3 regions of the Ruegeria sp. BE10 genome follow, and region 2 is predicted to be linked to each of the others. Evidence: riboswitches for the same ligand, from Rfam matches in the RefSeq annotation. Region 2 holds a riboswitch; each other region holds the start of a gene.
What was found. A riboswitch is a leader RNA that binds a small molecule or an ion and turns the genes downstream of it on or off. The one in region 2 is predicted to bind cobalamin.
Positions count from the first base shown of each region.

Region 1 (3,267 bases), on a different contig from region 2:
GAATTCCGGGTTTGCGGCGGCGACCGCCTCCCACGAGGTTCGACCCCAGCTTGTTTCCATGTCGTGGGTCACGTTTTCACCACCCGCGGCAGCAATCATAGCATCGGGGATGGCGAACTTACCTGCGGTGAAGGGTGCGTCCGCCGGGCCGTCCAGCAAGAAAACGCGGGGTTTCGCCAGGTCGGCAGTCTGCGCTTCGATCGCTGAGAGTTCGTCTTTCCAGCCCGTGACCAGCGCCTCGGCCTTGTCTTCGACGTGCATGACCTGACCCAGGCGCAGGACGTCATTGAACAGAAGATCCATGCTGGCTTTGGGGCGAGCCTTGTCCAGATGCACACAGCTTTCGGTCAAGATCATGGTTTTGATACCAAAGGGCTCCAGCGTATCCGGGGTCACATCTCCGCCCGGTTTCATGCCGTAATACCAGCCAGCAAAGAACAGGTCGGGTTCCACGGCAACAAGGTTTTCGACCGTTGGGTATTTCGGTGCCAGTTCGGGGATATCGCCGCGCAGGGTGTCGAATTCCGGGCTGGTTTTGTACCAGCCGGTGATGCCGGTCAGACCGACGATCTTGTCCTGCAGGCCCAACGCGAAGGCCATATCGGTCATGTTCATGTCATGCACAACCAGACGCTCGGGCTGGGCTTCGAACACCAGCGGCGCTCCGCAGTTGTCGACGGTGACCTCGTGGGCGGACGCGCCGCCTGCCATGGCTGTGACCAGCGCCACGGACCAGATGTGTTTCATTGGGGAATGTTCCTTGGTTTAGGTTGAGATTGTGGATTTTCGGATATCCAGCGCTGGAATCACGCGGCCATCGTGGTGAAAACACAGGTATTCAACGCCAAAAGTATCGCGGACCCGCTCGGGGGTCAGCACTTCGGCCACAGGGCCAAATCCCGTCAGCCGCGTTGATTTCATCAGCGCCACGTGGGTGGCGAATTCCGGGATCATGACAAGATCATGGACAATCATCACAACCGTGATGCCGAGTTCGGCGACCAGAGACAGCATCCGACCCTTGGCATCCGGATCGAGATGGTTGGTCGGCTCATCCAGGAACAACAACGATGGGTTCTGTGCCAGTGCCCGGGCGATATGCGCGCGTTGACGTTCGCCCCCGGACAGTACCGCCATGCGCTTGTCTGCCAGCGCGCCAAGGTCGGTCAGCTCAAGGATTCTGTTAAGTTCTCTGGCATGTTCATCCGCCGAACGGTCGGCCCAGATCGGAATCTGGCCCATGGCAACATAGTCCCGCAACAACAGCCTGCCATCCGGTTGTTCTTGCTGGCCCACAACAGCGATCATGCGGGCGCGTTCCATTGCGGGCATATTTTTCAGGCTGCGTTCCTTGACCAATACATTGCCCAATACAATCTCAGCCGCCCCGCACAGAAGGTTCAAAAGCGTGGTTTTTCCCGCCCCATTTGGACCGGCAATTGCCAGTATCGCGCCCTCGGCCAATTCAAACGAGACACCTTGCAGAAGAACGTCACCATTGAGCGCATAAAATTCGAGATCACGCGCAACCAGAAAAGATGAGGTCGTCATGATGGCTCCTCCAATTGAATTCGAGGCAAACGAGAAAGGGTTTTTGTAAATAGTGGTTGCGGCCGGGCCGTCGCGTTGGTCCAACCGTCTGCGACGTTGCGGTACTGATGTGCGAATTCCGCCAGCGCGTCGACATCTTCGGCAGTTTCAATATCGCCGAATAGGTAGTGTGCTTTGCCGACAGCCTGAAATCCGACGGCCGTTGGTCGCGCGCAGCCCGCCATGCAGGTAACGGTGCGCACTGCGAACCCGGTTGGCAACCTGCCGATCAACGCATTGCGCATGACATCAACAGACAATGCGCCGGTACAGGTCGAGCAGATCAGAAGGAAATGGTCAGGTGTTTCCGGCATAGTCCGCTCCGCTTGAAGCCAAGCGCGGACAGAAGGTGCCGATCATGTACACACGTTTCAGACGTGCCATCAAAGCCTCCTTCCAGGACGCCCCGCCCCGGGTTGGTTGAACATGTGATGGCAGGTCTCCTGACTTGCGGGTCGATGCTTGGCCATCCTTCCCGGCCCGATGACCAGTGGATTTTGGCGTTGCTCACCGCTTACAGTTGCGGGGGCAGTCACGGATTTGGCGCCAAAGTGGCGAACCGCACCGTATTCCCTTTTCATCCCTTGGGCGTACCATCGGGAACCATCTGGCCCTTGCTTGTCTTAGACTGGGGGCCGTGTCAATCACGATTTGAAACAACAACTTTTCGATCGGAACTCAAACGCTCAGGGTTTCGAAGTCTGCCGCATGCGTTTTCGCTGTAAGTGCGGCACCCAGTGCCGCATGGGTCGCGACAGCATACTGTGTTAGAGGTGGCATTTTTTCCTTCATGTTTGAGAATTTAATTTGAAAACAGTCGATTGCCGGTCGCGCGCGAGCGTTCGGGCTTCGGCCCGGCTGAGTGACACGAGCGTTTCTTCTGATGAAAGCCCCTTGGCCCGCGATTTTGACCAGATGCGGCGCGCGGATACCGGGGACCATGGCAATGCCGCTTCTGACAACCACTGTCGCAACGGGGCTGGCAGGCCGTCAAACACATCCATCGGATTGGTTGATCGATGCTTGCGGCGCAAGCTGCATTGCCCGAGGTTACGTCTCATGCTTAGGTTTCCGGATTTTCCACTGGGTCCAAAACCAAGACGAGACGGGATTCACTGGTACCTTCGATCGGAGGCGAGCGATGCACCACACCTGACGATGGTCGCTCGGGCCAGAGTGTTCCCCGTAGCAGGATCGGAGCGCCGGTCTGAACGGTAAACACAAGCGCGGGATCGTTTCCATCAGTCGAGGTGCCGTATTGTGTTCCAGTGCCACGATAGGTGCAGACCAACCGGGCGGTGACAGCATCGGTATGAAATTTACGGCAAGCATTGGTGGTGACAACATCCAGCCGCAGTCGCAGGAAGTTGGCGTTCATCAGCTCGCAGAACATGTCGGCCAGAGAAGTGATATCATCCTGAAGCCACGCTCTTTCAGTCCCGTTAGGCATACCGGAGATATCGCAGAGTTGCCCCACGGTCGTCTTAACGGCGCTTGGTGGAAGAATGACTCGCCCACTTGGCAAAGCCTTGGGATCAAGTTGGTCAAGCCAGCTTTGCATATCCGGCGGGGTTCGCCGGCGCCAAATCAAAGCGGCACAGTTTGGCTGTGCAAAAGTGCGGAGTGCCGCCGGATCATCTGCGAAGCTCACACCGGTGACGTTGTCTTTCACGGGCT
Region 1 is NZ_JBQFTX010000010.1:141,061-144,327, forward strand. It holds gene ACR0M2_RS18925 (ABC transporter substrate-binding protein) at 1-747, opposite strand, end outside; gene ACR0M2_RS18930 (ABC transporter ATP-binding protein) at 766-1,551, opposite strand; gene ACR0M2_RS18935 (DUF1636 domain-containing protein) at 1,548-1,904, opposite strand; cobalamin riboswitch at 2,007-2,213, opposite strand; gene ACR0M2_RS18940 (DUF6525 family protein) at 2,379-2,651, opposite strand; gene ACR0M2_RS18945 (DUF1826 domain-containing protein) at 2,654-3,262, opposite strand.
Region 1: another riboswitch for cobalamin. It lies ahead of ACR0M2_RS18935 (DUF1636 domain-containing protein); the one in region 2 lies ahead of ACR0M2_RS07785 (DUF1636 family protein).

Region 2 (3,267 bases):
GCCACCAGATCGGGGTTAAGGTCGTGAACCGTCAGGTCAATCCCGTTGCGCAGAAGCGAGCCGGACAGTTTGCCGCCCACGTTTCCCAAACCGATAAATCCGACTTTCATATTTCCCTCCTGACGGTCGTATTCGGACCGAGTATCTGTGTTGTCTGTCAGAAACGAAAATGATTAATAATGCCAATTATGGTCAAAATAATTTGGTGATATATGGACCGCCTTCCAAACCCCACATGGCTGCGCAGCTTTGAAACCGCCGCGCGGCATTTGAATTTTACCACCACAGCAAAAGAGCTGGGCCTGACGCAGACGGCGGTCTCATTGCATATCCGGTCGCTTGAGGCCGAGCTTGGACAAAAGCTGTTCACCCGGAATGCCCGGCGGTTGGAACTGACTGAGCTGGGGCAGTCTTATTCGTTGACTGTGCGGCGTGCGCTTGGCGACATCGCCCTGTCCACCAACAGCCTGTTCGGCCCTGCCTCGCGCCAGACCCTGACAATCCGTGCGGCGATATCGACGGCCACCTATTGGGTCGCAGCGGAACTGCCCGACTTTACCACTCGCCATCCCGAGATCCCCGTACGCCTTGTCTCGCACATCTGGAATGACAGCGTGGCCCCAGGCGATGTGGATGTGGAAATCCGGCTAGGTTATGGCGATTGGCCCGGCGTTCAGTCCGAAAAGCTGACAGACGAAAAGCTGGTACCGGTATGCCGGGCCGGGGACTCGCCCGCGACCCTGAACGTACTGTGGCAAGGCCCTCTGATTCATATCCTTGGATACGAAGATAACTGGGCGCGGTATTTTCAGGCCAACGGGCTCGCGCTTCCGGACCAGCCGCCCCGACATTCGGTGGACACCTCGGTCGCAGCACTGCAGCTTGTAATGGCCGGGGCGGGCTATGCAACGGTTCTGGAACGGTTCGCCAGGAATGCGATCCGGCAGGCTGCGCCGATTGCAATTGCGGGCCCTGCGATTCCCTTTGCCCAGTCGCATTACCTGATCAGTACACAAGGCGCTGCGCAACCGACCGCTGCGGCAGGGTTGTTTTGCGCCTGGCTGCGGGAACGGCTGGCCGTGCATGCCGCAGATTGACACAGGCTGGTCGCTTTTTTGGTTTGAACGATTTCACCATGCGCCTCGTGCTTGACAAGCCCCCTGCCCGTGCCGCATGTCGCATGCGTTGGTGTCCATCTTCGGATGGATGAAAAGGGAATGCGTCAGCGGGCAACCGTCAAACGCAGCCGCCCCCGCGACCGTGACCGGAGAGGGTGCCCAATGCCACTGGCCCGCAAGGCCGGGAAGGCGGGACATCTGCCGGGGCAAACGCCCCGACATCCGCAAGCCGGGAGACCTGCCAGCGCCCGAAGTTGAAACCGGACGGGGTGATCCGGTGTCGGGTCCATGTGCAGACGTGGCCCGCATGAAACCCCGTCCCCTGCAAAGAGGATTTGGGGGGATGAGAGACGTGACCGAGACTGCACCAGTCGAGCTGCTGGTCTGCACGACCTGTCGGCGTGGCCTGCCGATTGAAGACGATGCGCAACGTCCAGGTGCCCTGCTGCACATGGCACTGGAAGACGCAGATTTGCCCGAAGGTATCGTGCTGAAGCCGGTCGAGTGCCTGTCAAATTGCGATCAGGGTTGTTCCATAGTGCTGCGCGGCGGACCGACCCGCTGGACCTTTGTGTACGAAAACCTGAACGAAATCGACCATGTCGACACCATCGTCGAAGGCGTCACCAAGTATCTCGCCGCCGAAGACGGCTTGGTCAAATGGCGCGAACGTCCCGAACATTTCCGCAAAAACTGTGCGGCCCGTATTCCCCCGATTGGAGCCCTGAAATGAGCAACCTCGAAAAACTCCCCGTCACTGTGATCACCGGCTTTCTGGGTTCGGGCAAAACCACGCTGGTCAAACATCTAATGCAGAACCCGCAGGGCAAGCGTCTGGCCGTTGTCGTCAATGAGTTCGGCGATGTTGGCGTCGATGGCGATATCCTGAAGTCCTGCGCCATTCCCGATTGCCCGGCGGAAAATATCATGGAACTGGCCAATGGCTGCATCTGCTGCACCGTGGCCGATGATTTCATTCCGACCATCGAGGCGCTGATGGCACTGGAGCCGCGCCCTGATCACATCCTGATCGAAACGTCCGGTCTGGCTCTGCCAAAGCCGCTGTTGAAAGCGTTTGACTGGCCCGATATCCGCTCGAAAATCACCGTGGACGGCGTGATCGCCCTGGCCGATGCCGAGGCTGTTGCCGCCGGTCGCTTTGCCCCCAATGTCGAGGCGGTGGACGCCCAGCGCCTGGCCGATGACTCGATCGACCACGAAACACCCCTGTCCGAGGTTTTCGAGGATCAAATTTCCTGCGCCGACATCATCCTGCTGACCAAGCCCGATCTGGCTGGCCCGGAAGGCGTGGCAAAGGCCAAAGAAGTGATCGCAGCCGAGGCTCCGCGCTCCCTGCCCGTCGTCGAAGTTGCCGAAGGCGCTGTGGACGTGCGCGTCGTACTGGGGCTTGAGGCTGCCGCCGAGGATGACATGGACGCACGCCCGTCGCACCACGATGGCCACCACGATCATGAGCACGACGATTTCGAAAGCGTCATCGTCGAGTTGCCTGAACAGACCGACCCGGCCCGACTGGTCGCCAATATCGAGCGCTTGGCCAATGAGCTGAACATCCTGCGCGTCAAAGGTTATGCCGCGGTTCAGGGCAAGCCGATGCGTCTGTTGGTCCAGGCGGTTGGCGCACGCGTGCGACATCAGTACGACCGCCCATGGGAACCCGGCGAAGAGCGCCGCTCGCGTCTGGTGGTGATTGCCGAACATGACGACATCAAAGAGGCCGCGATCCGCGAGATCCTCGTGGGTGTGACCGAGGCCGCCGAGTAAGCCATGCACGTCGTCTTCCGCGAAAGCCACGGGCTCGAGGAAACCGAGACCCCGACCGATCTGGGCCAAAGCCCGGCGGATCTGGTGGTGCTGTCCTTTTCGGACAGCGACCTCGGAGCTTTCGCGGCAGGCTGGCATCGCGGTGGCGGGGCTGAGGGGCGGATGCCCACGATGCGGTTGGCCAATCTGACGGCGCTGAAACACCCTCTGTCCGTCGACACCTACGTCGAACAAACTCTGGAAGGTGCGAAAGGCATCCTGATCCGCCTGATCGGCGGCGTGCCTTATTGGTCCTATGGCCTGCAGCAGGTTCTGGCGCTGGCGCAGGACAAGGGCATCGCGCTGGCTGTCCTGCCAGCTGATG
Region 2 is NZ_JBQFTX010000002.1:480,077-483,343, forward strand. It holds gene ACR0M2_RS07775 (NAD(P)-dependent oxidoreductase) at 1-110, opposite strand, end outside; gene ACR0M2_RS07780 (LysR substrate-binding domain-containing protein) at 213-1,097, shown strand; cobalamin riboswitch at 1,170-1,378, shown strand; gene ACR0M2_RS07785 (DUF1636 family protein) at 1,462-1,851, shown strand; gene cobW (cobalamin biosynthesis protein CobW) at 1,848-2,903, shown strand; gene cobN (cobaltochelatase subunit CobN) at 2,907-3,267, shown strand, end outside.

Region 3 (3,267 bases), on a different contig from region 2:
GAGAGCAGATCAGCGACTGGCTTGAGATGTCTGCAGGCGTGTTCAACCAGATTACGCCGGGACATCAGACCACATTGGTCGACATCAACAGGGCGGGGCATAATTTTGATATTATACAGGGGCTTACTTATCAATTTGATCTCTCTCAACCGGCTCGGTTCGACGCTGGCGGTCACTTGATCGACCCCGTCAACCGGCGCATTCGCAACATTCGCTTTGACGGCCAACCGATGGCCGCCGATCAACGGTTCGTCGTCGCACTGAACAATTACCGTGCCAATGGCGGGGGTCACTTTCCCTTTGTGGATCAGGCCGAGCCCATCGCGCTGCCGAACCTGCCTGTTCAGCGCGTCTTGCAGGACTATCTGTCCGGCGCACTGCCGCAAGATCCCTTGCAATATGCGTCCTATCCTTTTGGCTTTGCCCCGATGCAGGGCGCGACTGCGCTATTAAGAACCGGTCCGAAGGCACAAACCCACATTGCCGAGCTTGAAGAATATGACCCTCACGTCGTCGGAGAAGACGATGAGGGCTTTTTGCTGATCCGTTTGGCGCTCTGACGGGTTGTGTTTCCTGCGCCCGTTGCCTATATCAGACCCCGAGAGGTTGGCGCGGGCGAGCGCCTCGCCAACCTGGTCAGGTCCGGAAGGAAGCAGCCACAACGAGCCCCGCTTGGGTCGATGTCCAACCTCTCACTTAAACTCCCGACATTGAATTGTTGCGAACAGGCCTAGGCAATCAACCGTGGCCAGACAGCCGAATTGCGCCGGGCAAAGGCACCGATATGGCCAACCTCGGACAGTCCGAACTCGGCCGGAGACAACAAATGGCGGCGTGCGTTGGGCCCGTACAGATCAGCCAGCCGCCAGACCGCGTTCTTTGGCACCAGATCGTCATCCTCAAAGCTGAACAGATCCACTGGTGTGTCTGACTGTGCCCAGCGGGCCTCGGGCAAGGACACGCCAATTTCGGGCAGGTAGTTGCGCGGCGCAGTACACCAGCGGCGCCACTGCCAATAGACGCTAGCAGGCAGGTTCGATCCGAATCCTAGTGCCTTGCCCGGCAGGTAACCCAGCGCTTTTACGGCCAGGGGCGCGTGTCCGTACCAAAACAGCAAAGCCAACGCCCGATAAGGCCAGGGATGGTCCGACACAGTCACCGGCCCGGCGCAGACGCAGATCATACGGTCGATCTGATCAATATCGGGTTGAATCGGCCCCAGCATACCGCCGACGGAATGGCCGATGCTCCAGTGCTGCGCGTCGGGGTATCGCCTGCGCATCTCGGCCCGAGCCGCAGGCATGTCGATCAGCGCCCAATCCGCCATCGTGGCCTGAGCTGACTTCAATGGCTTGCTCTGCGAATGACCGAAATCGCTGTAATCATAGGTCAGACAGGCAATGCCATGTTCCGCAGCCAACCAGCGTGCGAAATGCTGATAATAGTCGCGCGGCACTCCGGTGGCGCTGTGGATCACCACTGCGATCCCAGGTTCGGCCACCGGCAGGTACAGCCGAGCCGACAGTTGGGTCGAACCAGAAGGAAACTGAAAATCCTCGGTTAAAACAGCTTGTGCGGTATCCAGCATGGCGCCCTCAATCTGAACCGATTAGTTCACCACCCCAAACGGCATCTTTTGCCACCCTAAGTCAATCCTGTTTCCGCATGACCACGCGTCCACTTTGCCCTACCAAAAGGCGGCTTGACTCAGGTCACTCCTACCCGCTAGCGATTGGGTGATGGTTCTCGTCCCCGGTCCCCGGGGCGGGATGAAAAGGGAACACGGTGCGGTTCTGCCCGGAAAACCGGAACGAACCAAGGCCGCGACTGCCCCCGCAACTGTAAGCGGTGAGCAATGCCGAAACACCACTGGCCGCAAGGCTGGGAAGGTCGGCAACGCAACGACCCGCAAGTCAGGAGACCTGCCATCGAACAAGAAACCGAAACTCGGACGGGGTGTCCGGGCAGGTCGTCAGCACGCTGCCACACCTGATCCATGCCCCCGTTCCACGCGCGGAGGGCGCAATATGATCTGGAAGACAAAGACACACCAATTTACCGCAACCGTTTGCCAACGCACAGGAAAAACCTGCCCGGCGCTGGCACAGATGGCGCGCGCGATCGTGCAGGCGATGGATGCTGCCGTTCCGGCGACGACGCCTGATTTTGAGTTCGACGGCAGCACTGAGCTGGCCTATTGCACGCAAGGATGCAGCGCACGGTTTCGCGCTCAAAAAGACCTGATCCGGGTCTTTTGTGGATCAAGCGAGGATGCGCCCCTCGAGTCGCTGGATGTTTTCGCAGATATGATGTTCGGCCCGGATGTGACCATGCGCCCCGCAGGCATGCTAACCACCCCACCCTGCGCCATGCTTGAGGTCACAGCGATCCCGCCCAACCCGGTGGCACAGGCAGAACGACAGGTGGCGCTCTGATCTAGTCGCGCGTCCGCCCAAGGGCTGCCCATTTCATCTGGCCGTCGGTCTCGACGGCGCAGGACCGCACCGCACGCAAACGGGTCAACGCTGTCTCGGGGTCTTCGCCATGCTCGACCATAAGGCGCAGCACGATCATCCCGGACCGGCCACAGCCGCCCCGGCAATGCACCAGCACCCGCCCCCCGCGGGACAGAATATCAGTCGCCGCAGGGCTGACACTGCCCCACGCCGCGTCAACCTCAGGAGGCGGCGTACCGAAATCCGCAACCGGCAGATGCACCCATTCGATATTGAGTGCGTGCAGGTCTTCGCCAAGCCCACTTGCGCCCTCTTGCAGTATTTCGACCTCGGTGGTCATCGAGATCACAAGATCCGGCTGCCAGTCGCGGATCGTTCCCAAGTCCCGCGTATACCCGCCACCGCGCCCCGGAAGGGGCGACAAGGCAACGGTGCCGTTTCCAATCTGAACTGAATGAAGTGCGAACTGGCTCACTACGGACCCTCCCTGATACTCGCTTCTAAGGCGTGCAAATTGTGCTGCAAACCGAAATTCACCCAAGCCTGCTGTGGACGCGGGCGGCAGGGGTCTCTACGCTGCATCGGAACCCGAATCCGACAGAGCAGATATGAACGACACGCCCAGCCCCGCCTATCAAGTTCTTGCCCGCAAATACCGCCCGGAAACCTTTGCCGATCTCGTCGGTCAAGACGCAATGGTGCGCACGCTGAAAAATGCGTTCGAGGCCGACCGGATCGCGCAGGCTTTCATCATGACCGGCATTCGCGGCACCGGCAAAACCACCACGGCACGGATCATCGCCAAGGGCAT
Region 3 is NZ_JBQFTX010000004.1:136,930-140,196, reverse strand. It holds gene ACR0M2_RS11065 (bifunctional 2',3'-cyclic-nucleotide 2'-phosphodiesterase/3'-nucleotidase) at 1-560, shown strand, start outside; RNA gene ffs (signal recognition particle sRNA small type) at 600-698, shown strand; gene ACR0M2_RS11055 (alpha/beta hydrolase family protein) at 731-1,588, opposite strand; cobalamin riboswitch at 1,724-1,944, shown strand; gene ACR0M2_RS11050 (hypothetical protein) at 2,028-2,435, shown strand; gene ACR0M2_RS11045 (protein-tyrosine phosphatase family protein) at 2,437-2,931, opposite strand; gene ACR0M2_RS11040 (DNA polymerase III subunit gamma/tau) at 3,065-3,267, shown strand, end outside.
Region 3: another riboswitch for cobalamin. It lies ahead of ACR0M2_RS11050 (hypothetical protein); the one in region 2 lies ahead of ACR0M2_RS07785 (DUF1636 family protein).